3 regions of the Georgenia deserti genome follow, and region 1 is predicted to be linked to each of the others. Evidence: riboswitches for the same ligand, from Rfam matches in the RefSeq annotation. Region 1 holds a riboswitch; each other region holds the start of a gene.
What was found. Region 1 has a riboswitch for thiamine pyrophosphate ahead of ACFSE6_RS13060 (thiamine ABC transporter substrate-binding protein). Riboswitches for the same ligand answer to the same signal wherever they lie in the genome.

Region 1 (4,269 bases):
TCCGGCGGCATGCGCCAGCGCGTCCAGATCGCCAAGGCGCTGGCCACCGACCCGGACGTGCTCCTCCTGGACGAACCCACCACCGGGCTCGACGCCTCGGTCGCGGCCGGTGTGCTGGACCTGCTGCGTGAGCTGCTCGCCGAACGCAGCATCGCCGTCGTCGTGGTCAGTCACGACTTCGGCGTCATCCGGGCGTTGACCGACCGGGCGCTGGTCATGCACCGCGGCCTGGTCATCGAGCAGGGCCTGACCGACCAGCTCTTCGCCGACCCGCACGAGGCCTACACCCAGCGCCTCGTCGCCGCCGCCCGCGGCTGAGCGGGTGGCCACGGACAAGGAGACGAGATGACGACGCCGATCCTGTCGGTGACCGGACTGCACAAGACATTCACGCTGCACGCCACCGGCCGCGTGATCACTTCGCTCGACGGGGTCGCCCTGGACGTCGGCCCCGGTGAGCACGTCGCCGTCGCCGGCGCCAGCGGTGCCGGCAAGTCCAGCCTGCTGCGGTGCGTCTACCGCACCTACCTGCCGGACGCCGGCCGTGTCACGCTGCGGACCGGCTCGGGACCCGTCGAGCTGACCACGCTGCCGGACCGGCAGCTCGCCCGGCTGCGCGGCCGCGAGATCGGCTACGTCGCCCAGTTCCTCGCCGCCCCGCCGCGCACCGGTCCACTGCAGCACGTCCGCACCGCGGCACGGCGCCGCGGTCTCGAGGCCGACGCCGCCGAGGACGCCGCCGTCGGGACCCTGCGCCGGCTCGGGATCGACGAGCCGTTGTGGGCCGTCGACTGCAGCGTGCTCTCCGGTGGGGAGCGGCAACGCGTCAACCTCGCTGCCGGGATCGTCAGCCCGCCGCGCCTGCTCCTGCTCGACGAGCCCGTCTCGGCGCTCGACCCCGGTAACCGGGAGCGTGCGCTTGCGGAAATCGACACGCTCGCCCGCCGGGAGGTCAGCGTCCTCGCCGTCTATCACGACATGCGCATCATCCGGCGGCTGGCCACCCGTGCCGTCGTCATGGACCGTGGCCGGGTCCTTGCGGACGGCAGCCCGGAGACGATCCTCGCCCAGCACCACACCGCACTGGAGGAGGTCGCGTGAGCGTCGAGGCCACCACCGTCCCCGGCGCCGACCGGGCCGAGGCCTGGGCGCTCGGCGCCCCACGCCCGTCCTACCGGCTGCGGGGAGTCCGGGCCGTCCTGGCCGAGCGGATCGTCGAGAACGCCACGATCACCGTCGAGGACGGCCGCATCGAGGACGTGACCACCGGCGCGTCCGCCGGGCCCGGCGACCGCCCGGTCATCGACGGGCAGAACCTCCTGCTGCTGCCGGGCTTCGTCGACGTGCACAGCGACGCGCTCGAGACCGAGCGGACACCTCGCCCCGGCGCCGAGGTGCCGATCGAGTTCGCCATGGCCTCCTTCGAGGGACGTGCCGCAGCGGCCGGGACCACCACGATGTTCCACGGTGCCGCGTTCCAGCACCAGAACACCCGCGGCGTCGCCCGCCGTCCCGACCGCGCGCTCGACCTGTGCGGGGTGGCGGACACGACGCCGTCCTACCGCGTGGACCACCGCGTGCTGCACCGTCTCGACGTGCTCTCCGCCGCGGGGGCGACCACCCTCTCCCGGCGGATCGAGGCGCTGGGCCGTCACCGCGGCGGCGAACCGCCGGCGCTCGTCTCGCACGAGGACCACACACCCGGTCAGGGCCAGTACGCCGACCCCTCCGGCCTGCGCCGGTTCATGATCGAACGGGACGGCATGTCCCCGGACGAGGCGGACGCACGGATCGGCGCCCGAGTGCGGGCGAGCGCGGCCCTCGCCGACGTCCGCGCGGCGAACCTCGACTGGCTGTCCGGACTCGCCCGCGACGGGCTGATCCGCCTCGTCGGACACGATCCCGATTCTCCGGAGGCGGTCGACGCCCTGGCAGCCCGGGGCGGGGCCGTGGCCGAGTTCCCGACGACCCTCGCCGCCGCCGAGCGTGCCCGCGACCGCGGCCTGCACGTCGTGGCCGGTGCCCCCAACGTGCTGCGCGGGAGTTCGCACTCCGGCAACGTTTCCGCGCGCGAACTCGTCTCCCGCGGCGTCGTCGACGCCCTGGCGTCGGACTACCTGCCCACGGCGCTGCTCGCCGCGGTGACGCTGCTGGCCCGCGACGGCATCGTCGACCTGCCCCGCGCCGTCGGCCTCATCACCTCCGGCCCCGCGCGCGTGGCCGGGTTGACCGACCGCGGCGTCATCGCGCCCGGGATGCGCGCCGACCTGGCGCTGGTCGACGACACCGGGCACTGGCCCTACGCCGTCGCCACGCTCCGGGCAGGAGCCGCCACCTGACGGCGCGGCCGCCTCACGGGCGGCCGGCATGACGGGTCAGGACCTCACGGCCGCCACGCCGCATCCTCCCGCGGTGTTACTGTCGGCAGCACGACAGGGGAGCGCCACCGGGCGCTGAGAGTGCGGACCTCCGCAGACCCTCGAACCTGCACCGGTTAGCACCGGCGAAGGGAGTCGGGACGTCTCTCCCTGCGAGCGCGCTCGCAGGCCCTCCTGCACCACGGGAGGAACGCCATGGCCCACACCGCCACGCGGCTCGTCCGCACCGGCGTCGTCGCCGTCGCCACGTTGGCCCTCACGGCCTGCACCCTCACCGGCAACGGGGACGAGACCGCCGGCGACGGAACCGACAGCGCCCCGGCGGGCGAGGACAGCTCCGCCGCGGACACCGAGGACGGCGGGGACTCCGGCGGCACCCTCACCGTCGTCACCCACGACTCCTTCGCGCTGAGCGAGGAGCTCCTGTCCGGGTTCGAGGCCGAGACCGGCTACACGCTCGAGACCGTCGCCCCGGGTGACGCGGGCGCCCTGGTCAACCAGCTCGTGCTCACGGCCGACTCCCCGCTGGGCGACGTCGTCTACGGGATCGACAACGCTTTCGCCGCCCGAGCGGTCGGCGCCGACGTCCTCGCGCCGTACACCCCGGCGGACCAGCCGGCCTCCGCCGACGCCTACGACCTCGGCGACACCCTCACGCCCGTGGACATGGGCGATGTCTGCCTCAACGTGGATCACCGGTGGTTCGCCGAGCACGACGTCCCCGAGCCGCAGACCTTCGCGGACCTGACCGAGGAGGACTACCGCGACCTGACGGTGGTGACCAACCCGGCCACCTCCTCACCGGGACTGGCCCTTCTGCTCGCCACCGTCGACGAGTTCGGCGAGGACGGCTGGCAGGACTACTGGCGCGACCTCGATGCCAACGGTCTCAAGGTCGTCGACTCCTGGTCCGACGCCTACTACGTCGACTTCTCCGGCTCCGAGGGGGCGGGCGAGCGCCCGATCGTGCTCTCCTACGCCTCCTCACCCGCGGCCGAGGTCCCCGAGTCCGGCGGCGAGCCCCGCACCGGTGCGCTGCTGTCCACCTGCTTCCGGCAGGTCGAGTACGCCGGTGTCCTCGCGGGTGCCGAGAATCCCCAGGGGGCGCGCGCCTTCGTGGACTTCTTGGTCTCCACGCCGGTCCAGGAGGACATCCCCGGCCAGATGTACATGTACCCCGTCGACGACTCGGTCGACCTGCCGCAGGCCTGGCGGCAGCACGCGCCGCTGGCCGAGGAACCCCGCGCCGTCGACCCGGCCACGGTCGACGCCAACCGCGAGGACTGGATCGCCGCGTGGCGGGAGATCGTGGTCGGCTGATGGCCGTGGTCACCGGCCGGCCGCTGCCGGATCGGACGTTCTCTCGGGGCGGGGCGGCGGCGCTGTTCTGGGTGGTCGCCGCCGCCGTCCCGCTCGTCTTCCTCGGCACCTTCTTCGCCTGGCCCGTGCTGACCCTGCTCGCTCGCGGCGTTATGACCGACGGCGCACTCGACCTCTCCGGTTTCGCCGACGTGCTCTCCCGCGACCGGACCTGGCGCGTCATCGGGATGACCCTGGCCCAGTCGGCGGTCGGCACCGCGGTCGCCGTGGTGCTGGGCGTGCCCGGCGCGTACGTGCTCTACCGGTGCCGGTTCCGCGGCCAGGGACTGGTCCGGGCCTTCGTGACCGTGCCGTTCGTGCTGCCCACCGTCGTCGTCGGCGTCGCGTTCCGCGCCCTCCTGACCGACGGCGGCCCGCTGGGGTTCCTCGGCCTCGACGGGACCTTCACCGCCGTCGTCCTCGCCCTGGTGTTCTTCAACTACGCGGTCGTGGTCCGCACCGTGGGAGCGCTGTGGTCCAGGCTCGACCCCAGGCTCGAGCAGGCCGCGCGCGCGCTGGGTGCCGGGCCGGT
Region 2 (4,269 bases), on a different contig from region 1:
CGGATCGAGGACAACGGCGTGCCCGGGCCATCGGGCCAGGAAGTCGGTCACCGTCCGGACGGTCGCGGCCGAGGACAGCATCCCGATCTTGACGGCGTCGAGCGACACGTCGTCCACGAGCGTCTCGAGCTGCTCCCGGACGAACTCCGGCGGCACCGGGTGCACCCCGGTCACGCCCTGGGTGGACTGGGCGGTCAGGGCGGTCAGCACCGCGCAGCCGTAGGCGCCGAGCGCGGAGAAGGTCTTCAGGTCCGCCTGGATGCCGGCGCCGCCCGAGGGGTCGGATCCGGCGATGGTCAGCGTGACGGGGATCGCGGTCATGAGGCTCCTTCCCTCGCGGCGTCCCAGCGGTCGCGTAGCTCACGCGTGGCCGCCGCGGGTTCGTCGGCGGCACAGATCGCGCTGACGACGGCGGCACCGGCCACGCCGGTCGCCCGCACCTCGGCGATCCGCCCGGCGTCGATCCCGCCGATGGCGACGCACGGCCACGGGCTCGCGGCCACGACGTCGCGCAGCCGACCCGGGCCGCCCGGCGGGGCGTGCCCGGGCTTGGTCGACGTCGCCCAGACCGGCCCGACGCCGAGGTAGTCGAGGGCCTCGCCGTACTCACGCGCGGCCTCGACCTGCCCGACGTCGTGCACGGACAGCCCCAGCAGTCGCGTCTCGCCGAGCAGGGCACGAGCCCGCGGGACGGACATGTCGCCCTGGCCGATGTGTGCGCCGTCCGCCCCGATCTCGCCGACGAGATCCGCGCGGTCGTTGACCAGCAGCGGCACCCCGGTCCCGGCCAGCACGTCCCGGACGGCCCGCCCCAGGGCCACCAGCTCCCGGTCACCGGCGTCCGGATCCCGCAGCTGGACCATGGTGACCCCGGCCCGCACGGCCGCGGCCACGGTCTTCGGCACCCCCCGCTCGCCGCACATCCCGGTGTCGGTGACCAGGTACAGCGAGTAGTCCGGCGCTGGTCGCACGGACGTCATGAGAGGCGGACGCCGTCGGCGACGGCCGCAGGTTGGAGGCGGTCCAGTTCGTCGAGCAGCGCGACGGCGAAGCTGCCCGGTCCCCGGGCGGCGCGTTGGGCGGCTTCGGCCGCGAGTGTGAAGACCGCTGTCGCGGCCGTCGCGGCGACCAGGCGGTCGGCGACGACGGCGGTGAACCCGGCCATGAGCGCGCCGAGGGCGCAGCCCGCACCGGTGACCTTGGTCAGCAGCGGACTGCCGTTGGACACCCGCACCACTCGCTCGCCGTCGGTGACGTGGTCCACCCGACCGCTGACGGCGACGACGCAACCCAGTTCGTGAGCCAGCGCGGTGGCGGCGGGCATGGCGTCCTCGGCGGCGTCGACGCCTTCGACACCCTTTCCGCCCGTGCCCCCGTCGAGGGCGAGGATCTCCGAGGCGTTCCCGCGGATGACGGCGGGTGCGTGGCGGCCGAGCAGGTCATGGGCGATGCGCGTCCGCCACGCCAGGGCACCTGCCCCGACCGGGTCGAGCACCCACGGCGTGCCGGCCTCGGCGGCGCCCGCCACCGCCTCGGTCATGGCGGCGGCGGTCTCCTCCTGGGGAGTGCCGACGTTGACGAGGACGCCGCCGGCCACGCCGGCGCACGCGCGGGCCTCCTGCGGGTTGTCGACCATCACCGGGCTGGCACCGGCGGCGAGCAGCGTGTTCGCGGTCCATTGGGCGACGACGACGTTGGTCAGGCACTGGACCAGCGGGGCGCCCTCCCGTAGCGCGGACAGGGCGGCTGCCAGACCGCCCGGATCAACGGTGTCGACGGGAGTGGAGGGTGCAGACATCTGCGACGTTCCCTTCGCTAGTACGAACTAGATCAGGTTCAACGGGTGTGCTCTCAGCCGTGCCGGTGCACGGCACCCCGCGTCGTGGCCAGGGTACGCCCCCGCCGGTGGGTCGGCGCGCGTTCGGTCGGTGAGCGTGAGCGATCACCACCGAGGGCAAGCGCCCTCGCCGATGTCTCGGATGCTGGTCCCGGCCGGCCCGGCGGTCTCACATGCCGTCCCCGTCCTTCTCACGCGGCGGGATAAGGGGCAGCCTGCACCCTGCACCCGTCTGCGTACCGCGTGTGCGTAGATACGAGTCCGTGACGAGACCGGAGAGGAGGCCCGGCCACATGCCCGAACCGACCGTGCTGTGGACGCCGCCGGAGTCGGCGTTCGAGGACTCGGCGATGGCGCGCTTCGCCCGTGCCCAGGGCCTCGACCCGCACCGCTACGACGAGCTGCACGCCTGGTCGGTCACCGACCGCGCCGGCTTCTGGTCCGCGCTGTGGGACTTCGCCGGCGTCGTCGGCGAGAAGGGTGACGTCATCGAGCAGCCCCCCGGGGCGACGGCGCACCAGGAGGAGCTGGCGTCCCTGCGGCACGGCCACATGTTCGGCACCCGCTTCTTCCCGCACGGGCGGTTGAACGTCACGGAGAACCTGTTGCGGGGCGCCGGCGGCCGCCTCGCCGTCGTCGCGGCCGACGAGACGGGCGTCCACACTCGCCTGACGTTGGACCAGCTCCGCGGCCGGGTGGCGGCCGTCCAGGCCGGGCTGCGGGCTCGGGGCGTGCGCCGCGGCTCCGTCGTCGCCGGCATCATGCCGAACGACGTCGACAATCTCGCCGCGATGCTCGCCACCCTGAGCCTCGGCGCGGCCTGGGCCGGCTGCTCGCCCGACTTCGGGCCGGTGGGACTGCGGGACCGGATCGGGCAGGTCTCCCCCGCGCTCGTCATCTCGGCCGGCAGCTACACCTACAACGGCAGGGCGTTCGACGTCGCCGCCAAGGCTCGTGAGGTCCTCGATGGTCTCGAGGCCCGCGCGGAGCTCGTCGTCACCGGTACTCCGCAGTGGCAGGAGGAGTTCTGCGACACCGGCGCGGAGCTCGTCCTCGAGCGGCACCCGTTCGACACCCCCGGGCTCATCATGTTCACCTCCGGGACCACCGGGCTGCCGAAGGCCATCGTGCACGGCGCGGGCGGCGTGCTCCTCCAGCACCTCAAGGAACACGTGCTGCACGGCGACGTCCGCCCGGGCGATGTGCACTCCTGGTTCACCTCGACCGGGTGGATGATGTACGGCTGGGTCGTCTCGGTGCTCGCGGCCGGCGCCGCCGTCGTCCTCATCGACGGCAACCCGGCCCCACGCAGGCCCGACGGGACACCGGACCGCGGGCACCTGTGGCGGCTGGCCGAGGACGCCGGGATCACGCACTTCGGCACCTCGCCCGCCTACCTCTCCGGCCTCACCGGTGCCGGCTACCGACCGGCCGAGCACCACGACCTGGGAATGCTCCGCTCCGTCCTCTCCGCCGGGGCGCCACTGAGCCCGGAGCAGTACGACTGGTTGTACGCCCACGTCAAGGCCGACATGATCGTGGCCTCGATCTGCGGCGGGACGGAGATCCACGGCTGCTTCCAGCTCGGCTCGCCGATCCATCCCGTCCGGCGCGGGGAGATCACCTGCCTCGCCCTCGGCCACGCCATGGCCGTCCTGGACGAGCGCGGCGCCCCGGTGGTCGGGGTCAAGGGCGAGCTGGTGTGCACCGAGCCGTTCCCCTCCATGCCGCTGACCTTCCTCGGCGAGGGAGGCCTGCGCCGCTACCACGACGCCTACTTCGCCGACCGCCCCGACATCTGGACCCACGGCGACCTCGCCGAGATCACGCCGCGCCGCTCGGTGGTCGTCTACGGCCGCAGCGACACGACGCTCAAGCCCCAGGGGGTGCGGATCGGCACCGCGGAGATCTACCGCGTGGTCGACCGCCGCCCGGAGATCGCCGACGCCGTCGTGTTCGGGCACCAGCGGGCCACGGACGAGGACGTGGTGCTGTGCGTCGTCCCCGCCGACGGCGTGGACCTCAGCGACGAGCTGGTCAGCGCTCTGCGGGCGGACATCCGTGCGCAAGCCTCGCCGCGGCACGTGCCGGCGCAGGTGTTCGCGGTACCCGCGGTCCCGGTGACGCACAACGGCAAGAAGGCCGAGGGCGCGGCCAAGGCGGCTGCGGCCGGATTGCCGGTCAAGAATGAGGCGTCACTGGCCAACCCGCAGTGCCTGTCCGCCTACCGCCAGCTCTTCGCGCAGGAGACGGTGTGACGCGGCCGCCCGGGACCTCGCGCGCGGCGATCATCGGCGTCGGCGAGCTGACCCCGGTGCGACGCACCGAGGGTGCGACCACCATGGGGCTGCTCGCCCGTGCCGCCCGGCTCGCGCTGGACGACGCCGGGTTGGAACCGGGCGACGTCGACGGCCTGTTCATGGGCCCGCAGG
Region 3 (4,269 bases), on a different contig from region 1:
GCGGCAGGCCGAGCCTGGCGAACAACTCCGCACCGAAGGTCGAGATCTCCAGGACGCGTCCGTCCCGGACACGCAAAGCGTTCAGGGAGAACGTCTCCCATTCGCGTGCCCCCCGCCCGCGGATCCACGAGGCGATCCCGACGTCGCCGTTCAGGGCCACCGGCCGCAGGATCATCTCGGGTGCGTCGTCGGTGTGCAGAATCGGTGCCCACCCGTCGAGGACAGTGTCCACACCGCCGTACCAGACGACGTCGTCGGTCATGTTCCCGCCCGCCCACGGGGCGTGACTGACCTGGACCTCGGTGTGCAGCAGCCGGGCGATGCGTGCGTCGTCGGCCGACTCGATCGCCGCGATGTACTCCTCCACCAGCGGTCCGGCACGCTCGCCGGCGTCCCATCGGTCCGGATCGACCCCGAGCACGTCCCGCATCCTCGCGCGGGCACGCTGCACGGCGCTGTTGACCGCCGCCGGTGATGTCTCCAGCGTCTCGGCACACCGGTGCACCGGCCAGTCGAGTCCGTCCCGCAACAACAAGGCCACACGCTGGCGTGGCGGGAGGAACTGGACCGCGGCGACGAAGGTGAGGCGGACGGTCTCACGCGCGAGCGTCCGGTCCTCGGGTCCGGGCGCCCGCTCCGCAGTGCCGGCGGCCAGGCCGACCGCCTCATCCGTGTAGGGCTGCAGCCACGGAACGGCTACCTGGGCCGGGACGCTCGGGAAGTCCGACGCCGGGACGTGGGGACGGCGTTCCCGCGCCCGGCGCCGTAGATGGTCGAGGCAGGCGTGGGACGCGATCTGGTACAGCCAGGTGGTCAGGGACGAGTTGCCTCGATAGGTCTGCCAACCACGCCAGGCCCGTAACGCCGTCTCCTGAGTGAGGTCGTCGGCGTCGTCGAGGTTGCCGACCATCTGGTAGCAGTGCAGCCTCAGCCGCGGCCGTTGCCGGGCGAGTTCGGCCTCGAGCGCCTCGCGGCGCCCCGTCTTCTTCCCGGGGCCTGTCACGCCGACCTCCGGTAGGTCAGGTGCATCACGCCGTGCGGCAGCTCGCGAGCAGCTCCGAGGACCAATCGCGATTGGCCGACGCCGGCGTCGAAGAGCCGCTCACCCGTGCCGAGAACGACCGGGTCGAGATAGAACTGCATCTCGTCGACGGCGTCGATGGACAGGAGTGCCCGGGTCAGGCGGGTGGCGCCGTACACGCCGACCGTCAGGCCACGGCGCTCGACCTCGGCGACGGCGGTGCGCGCGTCGGCGGCGATGACCTCGGCCGGTTGGTAGCCGACTTCGGCGGTCGAGGACACCACGAACTTGTGCAGGCTGTTCGTCTCGTCGGCCAACGGGACCTCCCCGTCCTGGTGTGGCCAGTAGGCGGCGAACTCGTCGTATGTGCGCCGTCCGATGAGGTGGCCGTCGAGGCGAGCCAGCTGGCTGCGCATGACGTCGTACTGCTCGTCCGACGCGAAGGACGCGTGCCAGTCTTCCGGAGCCTGGACCACGCCGTCGAGCGTGATGAAGTGACTGGTGAGGATCATCGATCCGACCTTTCTCGTGGGGGCCGCCGTTCGGCCCGTCACAGTGATAGACGTCCGAGCGGTGGGTCAGTCATCGGTGCGCCGGTCCGGGATCCGAGCCGTGTGGACAGTCGCCTGCCGTGTGGCTAAGTTCGACGTGACCCCCGGGGAGCGCCGAGAAGGCGCTGAGAGTGCGGAACGTCCGCAGACCCGTACACCTGATCCGGTTCGCACCGGCGTAGGGAGCAGGGCACCCGCCGTCGCCTGCGACGGCGAGTCTCGACGTACCCGCGGGCCCGAGAAGAGGGACCGTGATGACCACACAGACTGACGCGACGCCACCGACCGAACCGACCGCGCCGTCGGACCGGTCCTCGAGCGTGTCGACCACCCGTGGCCGCCGGCCGGGAGCTACCCCGGCCGAGCTCGGGATCGGCATGAGGTTCAGCATCCATCCGCACACCGATGCCTTCGTCGACGTCATCCTCGGTGCGCTGGCCGACGTCGAGGAGGCCGGGTTGGCCCACGGCCTCGTCCTGGAGACCGATGAGGTCAGCACCTATGTCGGTGCGCAAGAGGCGCCGGCCGAGCAGCGACTCGCGGACTACCTGACCGCCGTCCTCGCCGCCGCCTCGCGCCGGTCCGGCGGCGGGCACGTGGTGGCGCACGCGCTGTTCTCGCGGGGCTGCCCCGGCGAGCTGGCGTGTGACCTGTCCGTGACCGGCCTGCCGGACCCGGCGCCCGTCGAGCTCGAAGCGACCGGCATCGCGGCCGCTGCACAGTGGTCGCTGTACCCGCTGCTCGACGGTGGCGACCCGGACGACCACATGACCCACATCGAGGAGGCCATCGCCGCGGCGCACCGGCGAGGGACCGGCGCGAGCCCGAACCACTACGCGACCAAGCTCACCGGTGACGTCTCCGAGGTGGTCGCGACGGCGGTCGACGCCTGGTCGCAAGTCGGCGCACACGTCCCGCACGTGGTCACGCACCTGACGATCTCGGTGGGCTCGCCCTCGCAGGCGGAGGGCTGACGGCGATGCGCACCGACACCTCCGGCCCGCGTCTGTCCCGGCGTCCGGCCTGGACCATGCGCGACCTCGTGCTCATGGTCGTCCTCGGCGTCGTCTTCGGGTTCGTCTACTGGGTGCTCGTCCAGGCCTGGAACGGTCTGGCGGTCCTCATGGGGCCCGCTGGCGATCTCTCCCAGCATCTCCTGCTCGGTGGCTGGTTGCTCGTCGCCCCGATCGCGATCGCGATCATCCGGCGCCCCGGTGCCGGCATCGCCGCCGAGATCCTCGCCTCGGTGATCGAGGTGGTCTTCCTCGGCTCGCCCGTCGGGCCCACGCTCATCATCTCTGCGGCGATCCAGGGCTTCGGCAGCGAACTCGCCTTCGCTCTGACCCGCTACCGGCGCTACGGCTGGGGCGTCTTCGCCCTCTCCGGCCTCCTCGGCGCGGGCCTGGTCTTCTTCTTCACCGCGTTCCGCTCCGGGTGGTACGGGCAGGACATCTTCGCCCTGCGACTGGTGATGCAGTGCGTCTCCGGCGTCGTCCTCGGCGGCCTGCTCGCCAAGGTGATCGTCGACGCGCTGGCCCGGACCGGCGTCGTCGACAACTTCGCCATCGGGCGCGCCGCCGCGCGGTCATGAGGACCACGCCACCGCCTGACGTCGTCGACCTGGTCGGCGTCACGGTCTCCTTCCCGCGGCGGGACGAGCCGGTCCTGACCGACCTCACCCTGCGGCTCAGCCCGGGCGAGCAGGTGGTGATTCTCGGTGCGTCGGGTTCCGGCAAGTCCACGCTGGTGCACACGATCACCGGGGTCGTTCCGCACACCGTCCACGCTGAGCTCGCCGGCGAGGTGACCGTGGCCGGGACGACGACGGAGGAGACCACCGTGGTCGAACGCTCCCGGCACCTGGGCATGGTCGCCCAGGACCCCTCCTCGTCCGTGTGCCTGCCCGTGGTCGAGCAGGAGCTCGCCCTGCCGTTGGAGAACCACGCGGTCGAGCCGGCGGCGATCGACGGGCGGATCGGCGCGGCGCTCCAGGCGGCCGGCGCCGCGCACCTGCGCACGCGCGCCACCGCAGCCCTCTCCGGCGGGGAGTCCCAGCGTGTCGCGCTCGCGGCCGCACTGGTCACCGAACCGGACGTCCTACTGCTGGACGAACCGACCTCGATGCTCGATCCCGACGGCGTCGCGGCAGTCCGCGAGGCACTCGGCCGGGCTGTGGAGACCTACCGGCCGGCCGTGATGCTGGTCGAGCACCGGCTGGACGAATGGGCCGGGGGCGCGGGCACCACGGGTCTGCCCGGCCGCGCGCTGGCGCTCGACGAGACCGGACGGGTCATCGCCGACGGGCCGACCGACGTTGTGCTGCGCGACTGTGCGAGGGACCTGCACGCCGCGGGATGCTGGCTACCGCTGGACGCCGAGCTGCAGGCGCTGACCGGTGCCGACGGCGGGCTCGCCCACCCCGAGAACGTCGCCTACCTGGACTCGCTGGTGACCTCCCCCGGTCCGCGACTCGTCAATGATGTGCCGACTCGTCAATCCTGTGCAGGACCTGACGTGTCACCGCACGGGGCGAACCGCGCTCCAGCGGGAGCGCATGGCGACGCTTCAGCGGGAGCGCCTGGCGTGCCGCTGCTGGCCGCCCGGGACCTCGCCGTCGCACGTCCGTCGCCGCGACGACGCCGGAAGGATCCCCGGCCGCCGGCGCTGCTCACCGGGGTCGACCTCGAGGTGCACGCC

Region 2: another riboswitch for thiamine pyrophosphate. It lies ahead of thiM (hydroxyethylthiazole kinase); the one in region 1 lies ahead of ACFSE6_RS13060 (thiamine ABC transporter substrate-binding protein).
Region 3: another riboswitch for thiamine pyrophosphate. It lies ahead of ACFSE6_RS07730 (YkoF family thiamine/hydroxymethylpyrimidine-binding protein); the one in region 1 lies ahead of ACFSE6_RS13060 (thiamine ABC transporter substrate-binding protein).

What each region holds. Positions count from the first base shown of each region.
Region 1 covers NZ_JBHUEE010000007.1:22,854-27,122, reverse strand. Annotated here, with positions in the region: gene ACFSE6_RS13075 (alpha-D-ribose 1-methylphosphonate 5-phosphate C-P-lyase PhnJ) at 1-318, shown strand, start outside; gene ACFSE6_RS13070 (ATP-binding cassette domain-containing protein) at 346-1,101, shown strand; gene ACFSE6_RS13065 (alpha-D-ribose 1-methylphosphonate 5-triphosphate diphosphatase) at 1,098-2,339, shown strand; TPP riboswitch at 2,425-2,529, shown strand; gene ACFSE6_RS13060 (thiamine ABC transporter substrate-binding protein) at 2,574-3,698, shown strand; gene ACFSE6_RS13055 (ABC transporter permease) at 3,698-4,269, shown strand, end outside.
Region 2 covers NZ_JBHUEE010000003.1:289,021-293,289, forward strand. Annotated here, with positions in the region: gene thiD (bifunctional hydroxymethylpyrimidine kinase/phosphomethylpyrimidine kinase) at 1-321, opposite strand, end outside; gene thiE (thiamine phosphate synthase) at 318-980, opposite strand; gene thiM (hydroxyethylthiazole kinase) at 977-1,798, opposite strand; TPP riboswitch at 1,790-1,888, opposite strand; gene ACFSE6_RS08110 (acetoacetate--CoA ligase) at 2,131-4,095, shown strand; gene ACFSE6_RS08115 (thiolase family protein) at 4,092-4,269, shown strand, end outside.
Region 3 covers NZ_JBHUEE010000003.1:197,073-201,341, reverse strand. Annotated here, with positions in the region: gene ACFSE6_RS07740 (RNA polymerase subunit sigma-70) at 1-1,003, opposite strand, end outside; gene ACFSE6_RS07735 (dihydrofolate reductase family protein) at 1,000-1,533, opposite strand; TPP riboswitch at 1,668-1,776, shown strand; gene ACFSE6_RS07730 (YkoF family thiamine/hydroxymethylpyrimidine-binding protein) at 1,827-2,546, shown strand; gene ACFSE6_RS07725 (ECF transporter S component) at 2,552-3,163, shown strand; gene ACFSE6_RS07720 (ABC transporter ATP-binding protein) at 3,160-4,269, shown strand, end outside.